DNA from 3 places in the Brevibacillus halotolerans genome. Region 2 is predicted to be linked to each of the others. Evidence: predicted binding sites of a transcription regulator. Region 2 holds the regulator's gene; each other region holds the start of a gene.

Region 1 (6,960 bases), on a different contig from region 2:
TGATATGGATGGCACGTTGTTAAATGAGCAGAAGCAGATTCCAGAGGATACTCGAAAAGCACTCCGTCAGCTTCGGGATAGCGGGATTCATACGGTTATTGCTACGGGGCGTTCACCGTTTCATGTTCGAAAGCTCGCAGAGGATTTAGGAATTGAGACACTGGTGTGCTTTAATGGCGCTTATGTAGAGCACAAAGGAGAAGTGGTCTATTCTACTCCTATTGATGTTCATAGTATTGAGAAACTGTACCAGCTTGTGATGGCACGTAATCATGCACTTGTGTATTTGAGTGACGACTCCTTTTATGCGACACATGAGGGAAATGAGATGGTGAATCGTGCTGTTTCTTCTATTCTATTTGACCCACCCGGCATGGATGCAGAGGTATTCCGCAACAAGCCGATTTACCAATGCTGGCTTCATTGTGCTGAAGGGGAAGAAGGGGTCTACGAGCAAGACGATGCGCTTCAAAACGTGCGCTTTTTCCGTTGGCATGATGTGTCCTTGGATGTGATGCCAAAGGATGGCTCTAAGGCAAAAGGCATTGAAGCCTTGCTACAGCACCTTACAGTAGATCGATCAGAAGCGATAGCCTTTGGTGATGGCAAGAATGACATTGAGATGATTCAATTTGTAGGAATGGGAGTAGCGATGGGGAATGCGCATCCTGACGTATTTCCACATGCAAACTACGTGACGAAGCACGTAGATGAGGGCGGTATTAGCCATGCTTTAAAGGAATTGAACATCTTGTTATAGAGGAAAGCCGACCGTCTTTATTTGGGACGATCGGCTTTATATAATTCGCTAGACAAATTGTCATTTTACCTGTGATTTTCCACACATCTGCTGGTCTTTTTCTATACTATACTCGGTCTGTACACAGATAAAAGAAGCAGTAAAATCCTTGGTATATCAGTGCTTTACATGAAGTGAAAATAGATTATGCAACGAATATAGAATCACGTAGAGTTCTTTTTGTGCATTATTTCACAAACAATTATAGAAGATTTTGGGAGGATTGTCTATGAAGCAGCAACGTCTCGTATTAATTGGAAATGGTATGGCTGGCGTCAATGTTATTGAACAAATCTTAAAGCACAACAAAGGGATGTATCATATCACAATCATAGGAAACGAACCGCATCACAACTACAATCGCATTATGCTTTCATATGTGCTGGAAGGCAGTAAAACGATTGATGACATCGTGTTAAATGACCATAGCTGGTATAAAGATAATCAGATTGATCTACAAACAGGTACAGCAGTGACTCACATTGATACCGAAGCGAAAAAGGTGTACACGGATAATGGATCGGTATTTTCTTACGATAAAGCTATTATCGCTACTGGCTCTCAACCATTTGTTTTACCTATACCTGGTGCGGACAAACAAGGAGTAATTGGCTTTAGAGACATTCAGGATTGCAATCAGATGATGGAAGCTGCTAAGACCTGTAAAAAAGCTGCCGTGATTGGTGGCGGTCTGTTGGGCTTGGAAGCAGCTAAGGGCTTGGTTCATTTGGGGATGGAAGCAACGGTCGTGCATTTAGGCAATGTTTTGATGGAACGGCAACTGGATGACATAGCAGCAAACATGCTAAAAGAAGAACTAGAGCGTCAGGGAATCCGATTTGCAATGGAAAAACAAACGGTAGAGCTACTTGGAGATGAGCGTGTCACGGGACTGCGTTTTGCAGATGGAAGCGTATTGGAGGTCGATTTTGTTGTAATGGCAGTGGGAATCGTACCGAATACCAGCGTGGCCAAAGCAAGTAATATGGAGGTAGCACGAGGGATTGTTGTAAATGACTTGCTACAAACATCTGCACCAGATGTGTATGCGGTTGGGGAATGTACCCAGCATCGCGGACTTTGCTACGGTTTGGTAGCTCCTTTATTTGAACAGGGTGCTATATTAGCCAAGCATTTATGTGATATAGAGACGAAGGGCTATGAAGGCTCCGTTGTATCTACTAAATTAAAAATTTCTGGAGTTGACGTATTTTCAGCGGGCGAATTTCAGGATCAAGCGGATATGACCATCGTACGTATGCAGGATGATTGGAAGAAAATCTATAAGAAGATTCTGATTCGAGACAACAAAATTGTCGGCGGAATCCTATTCGGCGATGTTAGTGAGTCTGCTCGCTTACAAAAGCTGGTCAACACCCAGACAGAAATGACGGACGAGGTGTACGCTTCCATAATGGGCGGAGGAGCTTGTTGTGGTGGAGGAAATCAAGCAGCTTTAGTAGCTGAGATGTCTGATGAAGAGATCATCTGCGGCTGTAACGGTGTCACAAAAGGCAGTATTGTGACAGCGATAAAGGAACAAGGCTGCTCAACGGTAGATGAAATAAAAGCCTGCACAGGTGCAGCACGGTCCTGCGGGGGATGTAAGCCAATGGTGGAACAAGTGTTGCAGTATGTGCTAGGAGATCATTTTGATATCAATGCGAATAAACAGGGGATTTGTGGATGTACTACGTTAAGCCGTGATGAAATCGTAGCTCAGATACAAGAGATGGGTCTTACTACGATTAAAGAAGTAATGTATGTATTAGCATGGAAAAACCCAGAAGGCTGCTCCAAATGCCGTCCTGCATTGAACTATTACTTAGGGATGATTCATCCGACAACGTATCAGGACGAAAAAGCTTCTCGCTTTGTAAATGAACGTTTGAACGCTAACATTAATAAAGACGGTACCTATACGGTAGTACCACGTATGTACGGCGGAGTAACGACAGCGGAGGATTTGAAAAAGATTGCTGATGTTGCTGTGAAATATGATGTGAAAATGGTCAAAATGACAGGTGGACAGCGAATCGACCTAGTGGGTGTACAGAAGGAGGACCTACCAAAAGTCTGGGCAGAGCTTGATATGCCGTCTGGTTATGCCTATGCCAAAGCCTTGCGCACAGTGAAAACCTGCGTTGGTTCTCGTTTCTGTCGATTTGGGACTGTTGATTCGATTGGGATGGGTATTGCGTTGGAGAAAAAATTCGAGCGTCTCGATATGCCAGCTAAATTTAAAATGGCGGTAAACGGTTGTCCGCGTAACTGTGCCGAGTCCTGCACAAAGGATATCGGGATTGTCGGTAACGATGGCGGATGGGAAATCTATGTTGGCGGTAATGGAGGTATTAAAGCACGTGTCGCTGATTTATTGTGCAAAGTAAAAAACGATGAAGAATTAATTGAGATTTGCGGAGCAGTCATCCAATACTATCGTGAAACAGGCAAGTATTTAGAACGTACTTCTGAATGGGTCGAGCGAATGGGATTAGAAATGATCCATCAAAATGTGGTCGAGGATGTAGAGAACCGTCAGCAGCTATTTGCTCGTATCGAATTAGCACTTGCCCAAGTCCAAGACCCGTGGCAAAAAGTACTACAGGATCAAGAAACCAGAACAAAGTTGTTTGAACCAATTAAGGTGGAAAGCCTGTCATAGTACAGAAATGATAATGGACCAATGTCATGAAAAAAGGGGGAAAACAGCATGGGAGATTTCACTAAAACAATAACGATTGGACGAGTGGAAGAGTTCCCTGTTCAACTGGGGAGAGTGGTACAGATCGGAGAGGAGCAAGTCTGCGTCTTTCGATTATCGGATGGGAGTATGTATGCGCTTGAAGATAAAAGTCCGTATCGAGGAGGACCTTTATCAGAAGGGATCGTTTCTGGCAAATATGTTTACGATCCTCTCTATGATTGGAAGATTTGCTTAGAAAGCGGTCAGGTTCAGGCGCCTGACACAGGACAGGTCAAAACCTATCCATTACAGGTAATAGATGATATTGTTTCGATTAATATGGAGTGCAGGTGAAAATTGATGATACAGGTATATAACCTGTATCATTTTTCTTTTTTTATGATCCAAAATGTGTTATATATCAACGGTTTTTAGTGTTAAAACAGTTTTATGAATGAAATGAAACAAATTTGTGAACCATATCACAAAATAGGTGCATATGTGATCTTTTTCACACACCGAGGCGCAATCTCTCTTGTATGATGAAACTGTAAAGAGCAGTTGTTCAGAATCGAAACAAGCTCTTTTACGCATTAAATCCTTCAATAGCTTTTTTAATCATATAGATGGCCTTCGTTACAGGCAGAGACACCTCATGTAAAGAGTTGTGCTGCCGAGTACAGAACAACGAGCCAATACTTGAGGAGGTATGTAAGATGGCGATTCAAGAGAAAGACCTGCAAACATTTGAACACGCATGGAGAGGCTTTAAGCCAGGGAAATGGATGAAAACGATTGATACTCGTGACTTCATTGAAGAAAACATCACTCCTTACCATGGCGATGATAAATTTTTGGCTGGTGCTACCGCTAATACAAAAGCACTATGGGACATCATCTCTGACTTAACAAAAAAAGAACGTGAAAATGGTGGGGTTCTTGACGTAGATGTTAACACTCCTTCTACTATTACATCCCATAAACCAGGTTATTTGGATAAGGATAAAGAAAAGGTTGTAGGCTTACAAACAGACGAACCATTCAAGCGCTCTCTTCAGCCTTTCGGTGGAATCCGCATGATGATTGATGCTTGCAAAGCGTATGGCTTTGAAGTGCCAGAATCAATCATTAAGTTGTTTACCGATATTCGCAAAACCCATAACCAAGGTGTATTCGATGCCTATACAGAAGAAATGAAAAAGGCTCGTCGTGCAGGTATTATCACAGGTCTTCCAGATGCTTACGGTCGCGGCCGCATCATTGGTGACTACCGTCGCGTAGCTTTATATGGTGTTGATCGCCTAATCGCTGAGAAAAAAGGCGACCTCCAACAATTAGAAGTAGATGCTTTAACAGAAGATGTTATTCGTTTACGGGAAGAAATCGCCGAACAAATTCGCTCCCTTCAAGAACTAAAATTGATGGCAAAAGAACATGGATTTGATATCTCTGTGCCTGCTAAGAACGCACATGAAGCATTCCAATGGCTATACTTTTCCTACCTAGCTGCAATTAAAGAACAAAATGGAGCCGCAATGAGCTTAGGACGTGTTTCCTCATTCTTAGATGCTTACATTGAGCGTGATCTTGCTGAGGGTACATTGACAGAAGAAGCGGCACAGGAATTAGTTGATCATTTCGTCATGAAGCTGCGCATTGTTAAATTCTTGCGTACTCCTGATTACAATGAGTTATTCTCCGGCGACCCAACTTGGGTAACTGAATCCATCGCTGGGATGTCGTTAAGTGGTAAAACTCGTACAACGAAAAACTCTTTCCGTTTCTTGCATACACTTTATAATCTTGGTCCGGCTCCAGAGCCAAACTTGACTGTTCTTTGGTCTAAAGATCTTCCTGAGAACTTCAAAAAGTTCTGCTCAAAAGTATCCATTGAAACAAGCTCTATCCAATACGAAAACGACGATTTGATGCGTCCATACTTTGGTGACGATTATGGTATCGCCTGCTGCGTATCCGCTATGAGAATTGGTAAGCAAATGCAATTCTTTGGCGCACGTGCTAACCTTGCAAAAGCACTGCTTTATACAATTAATGGTGGTGTGGATGAGAAATCAGGCACACAGGTAGGACCTCAATTCGCTCCTATTACTTCCGAAGTGCTTGACTTTGATGAAGTCATGGCGAAGTTCGACAATGTTATGGAATGGCTCGCTAAGCTATACATGAATACATTAAACGTAATTCATTATATGCATGATAAATACTCTTATGAGCGTATTGAAATGGCATTGCACGATCGTGAAATCCTTCGTACGATGGCTTGCGGTATCGCTGGTTTATCCGTAGTAGCAGACTCCTTATCTGCTATCAAGTATGCGAAAGTAAAACCGATTCGTAATGAACAAGGTATTGCGGTCGATTTCGAAACAGAAGGCGAATATCCTCAATATGGTAATAACGATGATCGTGTTGACTCCATCGCAATTGATATCATGGAGCGCTTCATGAACAAAATTCGTAAGCATAAAGCCTACCGTAATGCGTTGCCAACAATGTCAGTACTTACAATCACCTCCAACGTAGTTTATGGTAAAAAGACAGGTACGACTCCAGATGGACGTCAAGCTGGTGAACCATTTGCACCGGGTGCGAACCCAATGCATGGACGCGATAAAAAAGGTGCTTTAGCATCCTTGTCTTCCGTAGCTAAACTTCCTTATGAGCATAGCTTGGATGGTATTTCTAATACATTCTCAATCGTGCCAAAAGCGTTGGGTAAAGACCTAGAATCTCGCGTTACTAATATGGTTGCGATGATGGACGGTTACATGACACCAGATGGCGGACATCACCTAAATGTAAACGTATTTGACCGTGAACAATTGCTGGATGCGATGGAACGCCCAGAAGAATATCCACAATTAACAATTCGTGTATCCGGTTATGCGGTTAACTTCATCAAATTGACTCGTGAACAGCAATTAGATGTTATCAACCGTACTTTCCATGGCAAAATCTAGGCTTACATGTATCCCGACTGTTTCCGAGGCAGCTAGCTGGCTGCTTCGGACAACAGCAAGGGAAGGAAAGTGACGGAGCATAACACACTAACTTAGAACAGCTTTCCTTCTCTTGCTGTTGTGTAGAAAGGATTGATCAACATGAAAGGTCGAATTCACTCCCTTGAAACATTTGGTACTGTAGACGGTCCAGGTATTCGATTTGTCTTATTTTTGCAAGGCTGTGCTTTAAAATGCAAATTTTGCCATAATGCAGATACATGGGATACAAGCGGTGGAACAGAGATGACGGTAGACGAGGTCTTGGCTGAAATTGAACCCTACCTGAATTACTATCGTAACTCTGGTGGTGGTCTGACAGTCACAGGTGGAGAGCCGACCTTACAAGCTCCTTTTGTAACGGAGGTTTTTACTGCTGTTAAAGAAAAATGGGGTCTTCACACTACGCTAGATTCCTCAGGCTTCTGTGACACAGCTAAGGCGGATAAATTACT
Region 2 (6,960 bases):
TATTGAGGACCCCGATGCTGTTGAACAGGAGGAAGATTTTGTTGGGCTTACCACTACTTTTTTCTCTTTACCAGAAGGAGAATGTACGCTCATTCGCTTCCCTTCTGGTAAAACGATGCTAATTGATACAGGGAGCGAAAAAGATACGGAAAAATTGGTTTCCTTGCTACTTGAGCGCCATGTTACAAAAGTCGATTACCTGTTATTGACAAACGATTTACCTACTCATATTGGCGGCTATGATAAGCTTGCGGAGAAAATTCAATTTGATAAGATTTACATGCCAAAATTGACAGCCTTCGTAATTCACAGTAATATCCATATATCTAGGGAAAAGCAAGTTGTGTATGTAAAGGAAAAGGATCAATTACTGGATGGGAAAGATGTGGTGATCACATTTTTACATCCCAGCGAGAACCTGTTTTTATCACCACAGGATAATTCGCTTGTGTTTAGTCTGACCCAAGGAGAGCTCCAGTTTTTGTTCACCAGTGCCATCAATGAAAAAGCAGAGGAGCGTTTGTTTGCGAAATACCCTTCTTTACTGCCGGCTGAAATCTTAAAGGTTGCGGCACAAGGCAGCAATCAGGCTTCTATTCAATCCTTCTTAACTAAGGTTGATCCCCAGATTGCTGTTGTGCAGACCGGTATTGTGCGTGAGCAATGGAAAGACTCCATGCGTGAGGTGGTGGAGCGTTTGGAGGAATCATGGGCAGATACGTATGTGACTAGCCGGGATGGGTCAATTACCATTCTCTCTAACGGACAAGATTATAAGGTTTTAAAGGCAGTCAAGACCTCTACACGTGATAGACAACGAAGTTAGGAGTGCAATTTATGGGGAAAGTACCAAAAATTTCTGAAGCGGTCGTTCGCCGTCTGCCGATCTATTTGCGATATTTAACAAATCTACAGGAACTACAGGTAAAAACGGTGTCTTCCCAACAGATGGGCAAAACAATGGATATTAATCCAGCCCAAATTCGAAAGGACCTGTCTGCATTTGGTGACTTTGGCAAAAAAGGCATTGGCTATGACGTAGATTACTTGATTGAAAAGATTCGTCATATCTTGAAATTGGACCAAGTGATCCATGTAGCGTTGGTGGGGGCCGGTAATCTAGGTCAAGCGATTTCCAATTACAATGTGTATTTAAAAGATAACATGAAAATTGTTTCCATTTTTGATGCCGACCCGCAAAAAATAGGTAAGGATTTAGGGGGATTGGTCATTGAACCGATTGATAAAATGGAAGATATCATCAAGGAAAAACAAATTCGGATGGCGATAATTACAACGCCAGCCTCCGCCGCACAGGAAGTGGCAAATAAATTGATCGAAGCTGGAATAGAAGCGATCCTCAATTTTGCCCCAACAACCATTCGCACCGAAAAAGAAGTAAAAATTGATCATAACGATTTGACTTCCAGCTTGCAAAGCTTAGCGTATTATTTAAACTAAGTAATGACTAACAGATAAAGGGAGAGTGTCTACGTTGATGAAAATCATTACCAACGCAACCGTAATTACTGTTAATGAACAAAATGAGGTTATTTATAATGGAGCAGTTGGCTTTGATGGGGGAAAAATTACATATGTAGGTAAAACGCCAGAAGATTTATCAGCATATGACGAGATCATTGATGGAACGAATAAATATCTAATGCCAGGATTTATTAATACACATGGTCACGTAGGCATGTCTCTACTGCGCGGATTTGCGGATGACCTACCTTTAAAACAGTGGCTGGAAGATAAAATGTGGCCAATGGAAGGTCAATTTACAGCGGAGCATGTGAAATGGGGTACAGCTATTTCCATTATCGAGATGATTCGTACCGGTACAACTACCTTTGTAGATATGTATGATCATATGGATACAGTAGCACAGGAAGTGGAAGCATCCGGGATGCGCGGTGTATTATGCCGTGGGGTAATTGGTTTCTGCTCAGAAGAAGAACGCCAGCAGAAATTACAAGAAGCTGCATCTTTCGCATCACGTTGGAACGGAGCAGCCAACGGTCGTATCCATACCATGATGTCGCCGCATGCACCTTATACGTGCTCTCCTGAGTACATCCAGCAAATCCTTGAGAAGGCTATCGAGTTAAACGTACCATTACATATCCATATGTCTGAATCAAAAGCAGAAGTAGAACAAAACGTTCAGGATTACGGTGTACGCCCTGTTGCTCACTTAGAAAATCTAGGTGTATTTAATCACCCTACACTAGTTGCCCATGCAGTGCATTTAACGGATGAAGAAATTGATACATTGGCTAAATATAATGTTAAAGTAGCTCATAATCCAATTAGTAACTTAAAATTGGCAAGTGGTGTAGCAAGAGTGCCTGAGATGCTTGCGAAAGGTGTTTGTGTAAGCTTGGCAACTGACAGCTCAGCAAGTAACAACAACTTAAATCTATTTGAAGAGCTAAAATTAGCGGCTATCCTGCATAAGGGTGTTTCCTATGATCCAGAAGTGGTTCCGGCAGAAGAAGCGCTTCGTATGGCTACACGTTATGCGGCAGATGCTGTGTTCCAAAAAGACAGCTTAGGCTCCTTAGAAGTAGGGAAAAAAGCAGATATGATTATGCTAAATGCGGCTCAAGCACATTTCCAACCGGCAAATGATCCGATTTCCCATGTTGTTTATGCAGCAAATGGCTATGATGTAACAGATACAATTGTTGATGGTCATTTCTTAATGAAAGATAAAGAGTTAATCACAATGGATGAACAAAAAGCAATCGCTGAAGTGAATCGTGTGTTTGCGCTATTAAAGCAATAAGCTCATAAAAGTCGCCTCTCCATATGACAAAGGCTCCTGCCAAGTGGTTGATACGGCAGGAGACAGTGTAGTGTAGGTGTGTAGGCAGAGAAAAAATTTAATCCGTCCGTTGCATCTCTGTTTGCCATAAATCTGTAAGTGAGGAGTGACGAACAGAGAGCGTAGCGGTAGGTGGCAAGGTACGCAGCGGTGAGGACAGACCTACCCAGGATTCGTACAAATCGTGTTGTTCCCAACCCTGTTTTGGTAGGACAAGGCTCCTGTCGGTTTGATTCACACGCTCACCTCCTTGTGGTGTACTGATAGTATGGCTCCTTCTCATGACTCTATAATTAGTAAGTTTTCCACGTGGTTCTAAAACCTTCTTGTATCTCATAATTGTTAGGAGATACGCAAGGGAGGGGTTACCCATGTACGTGAAGCAACGGTATCTTTGGCTGTTGGTGCCAATATTAGCTTGCTTATTTGGTTTGGGTATATTATTGGGACAAGCAACAGACAAGCTATCTGTAGCACAAGACAGGACGAAGGAGCTACATGACAAAAGTAGATGGAATGCCGATCAAAATCAAAATAACACCAATCTAAAACAATTGATTGATCAGCTTTTTGTAGAGAAAGCAACTCCATTTGGAGTCAAGATACAGAATCAACCTTTTACAGGGAGCTATCGAGGCAATCACTTTCAACTAACAGGAGCATTACAGGGGAAAAAAGTGAAAATTGAACGTAACAATCGAGGTGCTTCGCTCGTCATAGATAATGAACTACGGGATTTGAACGTACTGCCCTATGCCTTGTTTACACCATCTGAGCATGCCTCAATTTTGAAGGATCAAATCTCACAGCTACAGCCTGTCGCACTCGTTTCAAGAGATGAAGCAGGTTTGCGAGGGTATAGCGTTAGCCTACAGCCAGAAAAAGTCAAAGACCTTTTACGAGAATGGTTGGGACCTTCTTTTCCTGTAGAAAATGAACTTGTACAATTACAGCAATCAACTACAATTAACTATCAATTGTGGTATGATGATGAAAGAAAACAGTTGAAGCGTATGGTCGTCTTGCTTCAGTTGAAGAACCAGAAGGGCGATAGATCAGATCAACTGATTTTTAATTTTTAGGGAAGTAGGAGAATCATTGTGTGGAAACGCATCTTGATCATTTCAGCATGTGCGCTTGTTGTGCTAGGCGCATCCCTGTATCAGCTACTTTCCAGCTTATTGTCTGAGCGTCACACGTTAGAAGCAGAGGCCAGAGCATTAGTAGCAGAAAAAACAAACATTGCTGAGATCGATACGATAGAAGAATATCGAGGACGGGAAGCCTATATTGTAGTTACAGGCAAAAACAAGGTAGGAACCCCAGTGGTGGCTTGGTTTAGCAAAGAACACGTCACATTTGACTTGCTGGAAAAAGCTTTTCCTCGCACAAAAGTTAAACAAGTAGCGGAAGCCTCTTATCCAGGAGCCCAGATCGAACGCATTGTACCTGGCTTAGAGGGTGATAAGAAGCTATGGGAAGTCACTTTAGTGGACAAGCAAAATCGTTACAACTACGTATATTATGATTTTTTGACTGGTCAAAAAATACGGGCATATACGTTAAATATTCCAAAATCATAAGACGACCCGTTCCTTCTGGAAAGGGTTTTCTTACTTTATCACCGTTTTTCTCTTCTTGAAATGGAATTGGTCGTAGTTCCAGCAAATACATAGCAAAAAGGTACCATAAAAATGCTATACTTGGTTTCGTAACTGATAATAAAGCCGTTCTGAACGGAACAAATAAAAGTTTTTATGAGCAAAGAAAGGGGAGTTATTGGTGAAATTACGTAAAGTACCTATGTTACTGTCACTGCTTGCCGCACTTACGCTCCTCTTTGGTGGCTGGTTTTTATACCAAAAGATGCAGATAGAAAGTCCATTACGAGAAAAGGCACAACAACTAACGTCGGCTACCTTGGTCGATTTTAAGATGAATAAAGAGCGTGTTGATATGAAGCTACAAGTCACAAATCCAGATAAATTTGTAGAAGAATACCCGGAGCTGTTAAAAACACTTCAAGCCTATGCACGCGGGAAGGCTTTTGATATAATGCTTACCAATCAAGCTGATTCACTCAAGCCGGTCTGGAATGAGGGGCTATTTGGACTAACAGAGGCCATCGAAGGCAAGGCTTATAGTCAAATTCCTGCCATTTTAGCTCAAATGAAAGATCGTTATAAGCTTGATGAAGCATATGGACGCATTGACGATGCAAATGTTTATATTTTTTTGAAACGAGGAACTGATGAATACTACCAAATTATTCCTCGTAAACAGTCAACAAGCGAGGTGGTAAACCTTGGGTAAAGAAATATTATTTGGTGTAGTACCAGCGGTTATTGTTTTCTTGCTGTTTTTGGGCATTAATATTGGACCATTTTTGCTGTTTGGGGCAATTTTAGCAGGTACATACTTGTTGTTTTCCAAACAAGGTGGCATGCAGATTGGTTCCGGTAAAAGCAAAAGTGGCAGTCAGGTTGTGAAGAAATCCAATATTACCTTTGCCGATATCGGAGGACAGCAACGTGCAAAAAAAGAAATCAAGGAAGCCCTAGATTTCTTATTGCATAAAGATGCGATCGCTCAATACGGAATTCGTCCCTTAAAGGGTGTACTGTTAACGGGGCCTCCTGGAACAGGTAAAACGTTGATGGCAAAGGCCGCCGCCAATTATACGAACTCTGCATTTGTTGCAGCATCGGGCTCACAATTTGTAGAGATGTACGTAGGGGTGGGAGCTCAGCGTATTCGTGAATTGTTTAAGGAAGTTCGTTCGTTAGCAGAGAAAAACAATCAAGATAGCGGGATTATTTTTATTGACGAAATTGACGTTATTGGTGGAAAACGCGATGGTCAGCAGCAAAGAGAATATGACCAAACCTTAAACCAACTGTTAACCGAAATGGATGGTATGACAACAAGTGAAAAACCGCGCATACTCATTATGGCGGCAACGAACCGAAAAGATATGCTTGATGCAGCATTATTGCGTCCAGGACGTTTTGATCGCCACATTCAGGTCGATTTGCCAGATAAACCAGCCCGCGAACAAATATTAACCATACACACAGAAAATAAACCACTTGCACTTGACATAAAATTGGAAAAAGTGGCGCAAGAAACATTTGGGTTCTCCGGTGCCCAATTAGAAAGTGTGTGCAATGAGGCTGCTATTTATGCAATGCGTGACAAATCCGATAAAGTGATGCAAAGTCATTTTTCACTTGCTATCGATAAGGTAATGATGGGGGAAATGACCGATCGTGAAGCACCTCAGACTGAGAAGGAGCGGGTAGCGATTCATGAATTGGGACATGCTATTGTTAGCGAACGAGTACGTCCTGGCTCCGTGTCACAGGTAACATTAACCCCTCGCGGACAAGCATTAGGTTATGTACGTCAAAACCCAATGGACGATCATTATCTTTATACCCGTGACTATATGGAAGGGCAGATTATGGTTTGCCTTGCGGGTGCAGTGTCAGAAGAAATTTATTATGGCGGACGTAGCACGGGGTCTAAAAATGATTTTGAACAAGCCTTGCAAATGGCGCAAGAAATTGTTCAAAGTGGTATGTCTAGATTAGGGATTATTAATATGCAATATGCGGATAAAAATGCAATCCATCAAGAAGTACATTCTATCATTGAGGGATTGCTTGAAAAAACACGGTCTTTGCTCGGGGAACATGATTCAGTTTATCGCTATAGTCTACAGGTGTTATTGGAGGCTGAAGTGTTAAGTGGTGATCAATTCCGCGAAAAGCTGGCCGAAATAGATATGGTAGTAGCGTAATGACCGATGGATTCGTCTATCGGTTTTTCTTTTTGTCAATTAAAAAAGAATGGTCATGTTTCTCTTTCCTACATACAATATCGTATTCATAACAATAAGGAAAGGAAAAGAATATGGCTAAACAAAACTTACAAAAGCAGAATATGAAAAACAGACAAAGGAAATTGAAAAAGAAAAACAAAGCTCTTCAAGAGTTAGATGCACTGGAAACAGCCTTAGTTAATAATTGGATTGATGATAGTTCCGATTTTTACTTCCAAGAGGAGGAGACCTCTATACCTCACTTGGCAAATGACGTGAAGACATTGCTACAGGAATCTTCTCAAAT
Region 3 (6,960 bases), on a different contig from region 2:
GTAAAACATGCAGGCTGGCTTGGAAGTCCCTCTTTTAATGTAAATCGACAAGGTGCCCAGACCGCTTATATACTCCTAGATAGGCTCCACTTATCAGAAAACCGGGATGCAGTAAAACCCTATGTACGGTTGTCATATATACGGTTATACGGTTTGATGACGATAGCTTCATAAATAAAAAAAGGTGTCTCCACTGTCCTCCTAGTTAGGAGCAACAGGGATTCACCCAGTTTTGATATGTTCCTTGCTTTTTAAATGCTTACTTACGCATGGAACCTACAATTTTTCAACGAAGCCTAAAAACTCATCTAGCATTTTATTAGCAGCTTTGATACCACCAGACGTGTTCCAAATAATTTCGTTTACTTGGAAAGCTGTATTTTTCTTCGCTACATTAAGGCTTTGGAAGAGTGGATCGTTCATCCATTCTTGTTGGTTCTTGGTTCCGCCTTTTTTCTCATCATAATCTGCGTTAAAGAAGAACATGACATCGCCGTCTAAATCATTAATACGTTCTTTCGTAACGACTTCCATAAAGTTATCTTTATCTTGCGATGCCGGACGGGCAACACCTAAATCCTTGAGCATTACGCCAGCGAACGTGTCTTTTTGATAAATACGTACTGCATTTGGCAAGAAACGTACAATGGATACTTTTATATTAGCTTTATCGCCCAGTTTTGCTTTAATCTCTTCCACGTGCTTATCATAAGCAGCCATGGATTTTTTACCCTCTTCTTCTTTATGTAAAGCTTTTGCGTATAACTTGAAGTTTTCTTTCCATTGACCTGCTAAATCGTCAGAGAATACAGTAGGTGCAATGCTTTTCAATTGATCGTAGATTTTCTCCTGACGGCCCTTGTTTCCAATGATTAAATCAGGCTTTAAGGATGCAATTAGCTCAATGTTTGGCTGAGATTCATAGCCTAGCTCGGTTACTCCATCCATTTCGCTTTTAATATGTGGATACCAGCCATCGCCAACACCTGAATTAACAGCACCTACTGGTTTTACTCCAAGTTCTAAAAGTGCTTCTGTGCCTTCATTGGTTAAAATAACGACTCGTTGCGGGGTCCCTTTTATCTCTGTTTTGCCCATCGCGTGTTCTATGGTGTAAGAATCACCTGATGCTGTTGCTGATTCTGCTTTTGCAGGAGCTGATGTTGCAGTGTTGGTTGTGCCGCCACAACCGGCTACAAGAAGAGAAAACACCATGCAAAGTAGCATCAATGCGGGAATCTGAAACCATTTTTTTTGGACCATGAATTGATTCTCCCCTTCATTGTTTTAAATTTGGAAATAATTAAATGATAACAATAATCATTATCAAGTATATTTTATATACAATAAATGGTACATGTCAACATAATTTCCAGAATAAATTGTATATACTTACTTTTTTCCGTGTCCGCGATAGAGTAGATAGAGAAAGAATGGTGCCCCAATGATTGCGGTAAAGACTCCAGCAGGTATATCGGCAGGAGAGAATAGCATTCTGCCTGCAAGATCAGCTAGCACCAAAATAATGGCACCTAATAGAGCAGAGGCTGGTATTAACACTCCATAAAGCGAACTGACTAAGCGCCGAGCAATATGAGGTGCAGTAAGTCCAATAAATGATATATTTCCGGCTAGACCTACAGCGGCCCCAGCGAGTGCTACACTGATAAGAATGAGCAAAAAACGGGTTATCTGCACAGGATTACCCAATCCGGTTGCGATTCCATCACCTAGCGTCAGCACGTTCAATCTGCGAGCTAGTAGCCAAGCGAGTGGTACAAAAAAGATGATCCAGGGCAAAATAGCTATGACATGCTTCATGGATGTGCCGTAAATGGTACCAGTCAACCAGCCAAGAATCTGAGAAGCTAAATGTGCTGGGCCACTTATTAATAAAAAAGTGGTTAAAGCGGACATGGCCGTAGAAATTCCAATACCGATCAATACAAGTCGATAAGGCGAAACGCCACCTCTCCAAGCAAACGAATAGTTGATGAAGGCTGTTGCAAAGGCGCCGCCAATAGCAAGAAGCGGTAGCCAATGGATGCTAGCTTGTCCATTGCTAAATGTCATAAAGGCTACGGCTGCCACTGAGCCTCCTCCTGTCACACCTAATAAATCGGGTGAGGCGAGAGGGTTGCGGAAGACTCCTTGCGTAATAGCACCGGCCACGCCTAGAGCGGCCCCAATCAAAATAGCCATTAATGTTCTTGGCATTCGCAATTCCAAAATGACGATTCGATTGGTTACATCTCCACCTACAAACGTGGCTAGGATATCTGGTATAGGAATTCGAGTCGTGCCAAAGGCAATGCTTAGTAGTGTGCAGACAATCAGTACCAAAAATAGGATAACTAATACAAGTAAATCACGAATAGAAAGCTGAGCGGAGAGGGCTGGTTTGTTACTCCGAATGGTTATAAATTTAGGCACAAGAGATGGTTTACTCATAGCTACTCCTTCTAGCGATATAAATAAGGAATGGGACGCCTAATAATGCTGTGGCTACGCCAACGGGAACCTCTTTTGGCATCAATAAGAATCGAGAGGCAGTATCGGCTGAAACCAATAAAATAGCCCCGATTAGCCCGCTAAATGGAATCAGCCATTTATGATCAACTCCAACAATATAGCGGCAGATATGAGGGATAATCAGTCCCACAAAAGCAATTGGACCAGCTAAGGAAACAGAGCCACCTGCTAATAAAATGACCACTAGAATGATGAGAAGCTTAGCAAAAGCAGTATGTAAGCCCAAGCCTTTTGCCATATCATCACCCATTGCCATTAAATTGAGCGCGTGAGACAGACACAGAGCAATAATCCAACCGATCACCATATAAGGTAAGACTGTGGTAAGATGCTCCATTTTTCGTCCAGTGACAGAGCCTACTAGCCAAAATAAGGCTTGATTTAACGATTCATTATTTATGAGCATAATTCCTGAGGTAAATGAGGAAGCAAATACTGAAGCAGCCGCTCCTGCTAATGTTACTTTGATAGGTAAAAAACCATCCTTGCCCATCGTACCTAGAATCAGAACCAGCACGGCAGTCACACCAGCTCCAACAAAAGCGATCCAGACCATCTGTGTAAGGGTTAAATCCAAGTCAAAGAAAAATAGAGTGAGCACGATAAACAGTACTGCACCAGCATTAATACCGAATAAAGAAGGTGAGGCTAACGGATTTTTGGTTAGATTTTGCATTAAAACGCCAGCAATGGCTAGACTAGCCCCTACACTGGCTGCAATAAAAGCTGCGGGTAATCGAACATCTCTAAGAAGGAGATGTTCCTTTGAACCATCAAATTGGTATAGCATATCGAGCAACATGTGGAAGGTAAACATATGATAGCCGAACAAGATACTCATCAGCATAGAGACTAACAGCAACAAGATACCGGTCAATAATGCCCAGACTTTGGCTCGGCGGCTCTGCAATAAACAAGACATGACAGAGACCCCTCTCTAGAAAAATATTACATATTGGCATTTTGATTGTAAAAAAATCAGAATATAATGTCAATGAAAATCGTTATCAATTATATGCGGATAAACTTTTTTCTATGAGATAGCCGTCGAAGAATTGCTCATGAAGGCATTATTGTGTACGGGAGGTGAGTGTCATGATTTTTACTTGCAAGGTAACAAGTGAGGCAGATGATGGATTTTTATTTCAGATATATGCTAGTACACGTGAGTAAGAGATAGCTGAATGGGGCTGGACAAAGCAACAGCAGGAAGAGTTTTTACAGATGCAATACACCTGTCAAAAGCGTTCTTATGAAAGTAATTATCCACACATGGAATGGAAAACCTCACAGAAATCAAGCATACAAGCAAAAAGATAATCCTGTAGAAAGGGTTCTCCTAGAGGCTCATAAGGTATAAAAAAGCTACCGAACATTCTCCGGTAGCTCGTAGTTTCTCATGTTATTCGCGAATCAATCTGCATTATTTTTGTGCAGCCGCGTTCTGTCCGGCAATGCGGCCAAACACGAAAATGTCTGCGATTGCGTTACCACCTAGACGATTTTTCCCGTGAATCACGCCGGTTACTTCTCCGGCTGCGTAAAGACCAGCAATTGCTTTTCCGTTGGTATCCAGTACGTGAGTCTCAGGGTCAATGACTAATCCACCCATGGTATGATGCACGGAAGGAACCGCTTTTTCAATATACCAAGGGCCTTGTGTCATTTCGATTAATTTTCCACGATGATGAAAATCTAGGTCTTTACCATTCTTAGCAAATCCATTGACACGGTCAATTGTTTTTTGAAGCTCTGTTATTGGGATGTTAAAATGCTTTGCTGCCTCTTCCAACGTATCAGCTTTCACTAATAAGCCTTCTTTTACAAGCATGTCATATTCATCTTTATGCACGTCTACTGTTTTACCAATATCACCTACAGCTTGATTCCAGACCTGATAGGCATATTTACCCTCCTGAGCAAGAATCGCTTTCGAAATCACATCGCGGCGCTCTAATTCCTCTACAAAGCGTTTACCACTTTGGTTCACTAAAAGAGCTCCATCAAAACGCGTATCCGCTACCAGAGAAATAACACCTGTCTTAGGATTACAGATTGGGTATGTTTGAATACTCTCCATATTTGTGATAGCTGCCCCGATTTTTTCGCTCATCACGATACCGTCGCCAGTTGTACCAGGAGTATCGGTAGACATGTAGCTTTCATCTAAAACTGGGTTGTATTTCTTACGCATTTCTACGTTGGAACCGAATCCACCAGTTGCAACAATAACACCCTTATTTGCGTTAAAGGTAATTTCTTGACCAGTAGCCGTTTTTGCTTTAACGCCAACGACACGGCCTTCGCTATTTTTCAATAACTCTTCCGCTTTTGTTTCCGTTTTTACAGGAATTTGCAGCTGATCCGCTTTTGCTTTTAGTTTTGTGACTACTTCTGCACCAGTGTGCCCTTTAGGGATGAGGGCACGAGGCACAGAGTGACCGCCGAATTGGAATAGGTGATCTGGTAAAAACTCCACCTTTATTTCATCTCTCAGCCATTCTGCTGCGCTTGTTGCATTATCTGTCAACACACGCACCATAGCAGGATCCCCCACGTTGTCTCCGCCTTTTAAGGTGTCTTGGTAGTGGGATTCCTTGCTATCTTTTATGCCTTTTTTTGCCTGTACCCAGTTGTTAGCAGCATTCATTTCTGCGCCGGAAATCAATGTGTTACCACCGATGGATGGCATTTTTTCCAGCAGGACTACAGAGGCCCCTGCTTTTTTCGCCTCCATAGCAGCCGCGAAGCCTGCACCACCTGCGCCAATGACGACTACATCGTAATTTTGAACAGCCTCCTCTTTGACTGTTGCCAATGTATCTGAACCTTTAGCAGTTAAGGTTAGTCCAGCTTTACCAACGGCGTCCTTTACAGCATTGATATAGCCTTGACTTGTAAGAGTAGAACCACTTATTGCATCTACCTCTGTGCTATTTTTTGCAATGATTTGGTCTCGCAATTTCTTGTATACGGGCTCGGATAATACTTCATTTTCTTTTTGTTCGAGGACTTTAATGTCTGAAAGCTCGTTGTTTGTTATTGTTACCTCAACCTTGATTGGGCCATGTTTACCATCAGCTTGACCGGTAGCTTTCACAGAATCACCTTTTGCAGGGGTGGTGCCTTGACCGCTACATCCAGCCATAGCTACTATGATTGCCATACTTAAGAAAAGCAGAAAAATCCTTGATAAACCCTTCAAGACGAAAACCTCCTTGGATATATGTATAGTAATGAGAAGGGAGAGTAGGAAAAAATCTAAAGCAGAAATGCATGATTGCAAGCATACTCGTGGTCGTTCACCATGATTGTAATAACCATTCATAAAAGCTTAAGTGAAAAAAATCACAAATTACGTATAGTGCCATCCCGTACATGTACGATGTACTTCTAAAGCGCTTTCATACCAAGTGTTTTAAGCATTGTGTTTAATCTGTGAAGTTATGTTGACGAAATTTTACGATGAAGAATTGTACCATAAGTCTTAAAATTCCAACTAAACTTCCATCTGTTACAATGAGAAGAGACGATGATGCTACAGGTGATAAAGGAGACGTATTCATGAAACGGAAATATGCAGATGTGACAGGGTGGACAACAGTGATAGACAAGCACTTTATACCATTGGCCCAACGTGGAGAGTACTTTGACGGCAGCATTACTGGTCTCGTCCTCACAAAAATGGAGGAACCATACTGGGTAACGTGTAACGGACAAGACATTTGTATCGCGGATGATGGATACGTTTGGATACAATGCTTTCCTGCGGGGCGGCATTATGTTATGACTGCGATGATAGATCAGACTGGTAAGGTAGTCTACTTCTATTTTGATATTGTTCTTAGGCATGCTATAGGGGAAAATGCTGTTCCTTGGTATGATGATCTGTATCTAGATTTAGCGATGATGCCTTCTGGGAGTACTGAAGTTTTGGATGAGGATGAACTGGAGGAAGCGTTCCAAAACAACACGATTAGTGAGTGGGAGCGTGATTTGGCCGTAGTGGAAATGGAACGGCTGGTCACAGAGGTAGCAAATGATACATGTATCCTACCAAAGCTGGTGCTAACGCATGCTACAAAATGGCGAGATATCGTCCTGAAGGTAAAAGAATCCTCCCAATAAAGGAGGATTCCTTCTGTATTATTTAGCTGGTGGCTCGACCTGCATTCTAGGAACCTCTGGCTTGCCTAGCGGATTGTTGTACAGATAGTCTGGCACTTCTCCCACGACAAGAGAGTTGGTAATGGGAATGGAGGTTGTGACAATGGTTTGATCAGTTGCAAAAGGTATGATCACTTGTAAGCGAACTTCTACTTGCAGATAGATTGTTACCATAACCATGTTAATCCCAGCTTCGGATAGCTTAGGGTCAAGCCATGTTTTTGCAGAACCAACAGGGCTGAAGGTGATCGGTAATTTAGG

Evidence for each region. The regulator Rex, encoded in region 2, represses fermentation and respiration genes when NADH is low (regulators of the CRP and FNR family bind a similar motif). The targets are predictions, from matches to a motif close to TTGTGAAATATTTCACAA.
Region 1: the regulator Rex is predicted to act here: its motif matches at 980-997, upstream of nirB (nitrite reductase large subunit NirB).
Region 3: the regulator Rex is predicted to act here: its motif matches at 5,869-5,886, upstream of O0550_RS01570 (flavocytochrome c).

Annotation. Positions count from the first base shown of each region.
Region 1 is NZ_JAPTNK010000001.1:363,951-370,910, forward strand. Features, by position in the region: gene O0550_RS01585 (Cof-type HAD-IIB family hydrolase) at 1-760, shown strand, start outside; gene nirB (nitrite reductase large subunit NirB) at 1,029-3,464, shown strand; gene nirD (nitrite reductase small subunit NirD) at 3,513-3,839, shown strand; gene pflB (formate C-acetyltransferase) at 4,202-6,466, shown strand; gene pflA (pyruvate formate-lyase-activating protein) at 6,608-6,960, shown strand, end outside.
Region 2 is NZ_JAPTNK010000011.1:142,804-149,763, forward strand. Features, by position in the region: gene O0550_RS15215 (ComEC/Rec2 family competence protein) at 1-826, shown strand, start outside; gene O0550_RS15220 (redox-sensing transcriptional repressor Rex) at 838-1,461, shown strand; gene O0550_RS15225 (amidohydrolase) at 1,499-2,791, shown strand; gene O0550_RS15230 (hypothetical protein) at 2,889-3,068, opposite strand; gene O0550_RS15235 (hypothetical protein) at 3,202-3,912, shown strand; gene O0550_RS15240 (cell wall elongation regulator TseB-like domain-containing protein) at 3,931-4,413, shown strand; gene O0550_RS15245 (hypothetical protein) at 4,613-5,143, shown strand; gene O0550_RS15250 (AAA family ATPase) at 5,136-6,632, shown strand; gene O0550_RS15255 (WIAG-tail domain) at 6,746-6,960, shown strand, end outside.
Region 3 is NZ_JAPTNK010000001.1:356,402-363,361, forward strand. Features, by position in the region: gene O0550_RS01555 (ABC transporter substrate-binding protein) at 277-1,263, opposite strand; gene O0550_RS01560 (FecCD family ABC transporter permease) at 1,393-2,451, opposite strand; gene O0550_RS01565 (FecCD family ABC transporter permease) at 2,444-3,454, opposite strand; gene O0550_RS01570 (flavocytochrome c) at 3,956-5,737, opposite strand; gene O0550_RS01575 (DUF402 domain-containing protein) at 6,097-6,660, shown strand; gene yunB (sporulation protein YunB) at 6,679-6,960, opposite strand, start outside.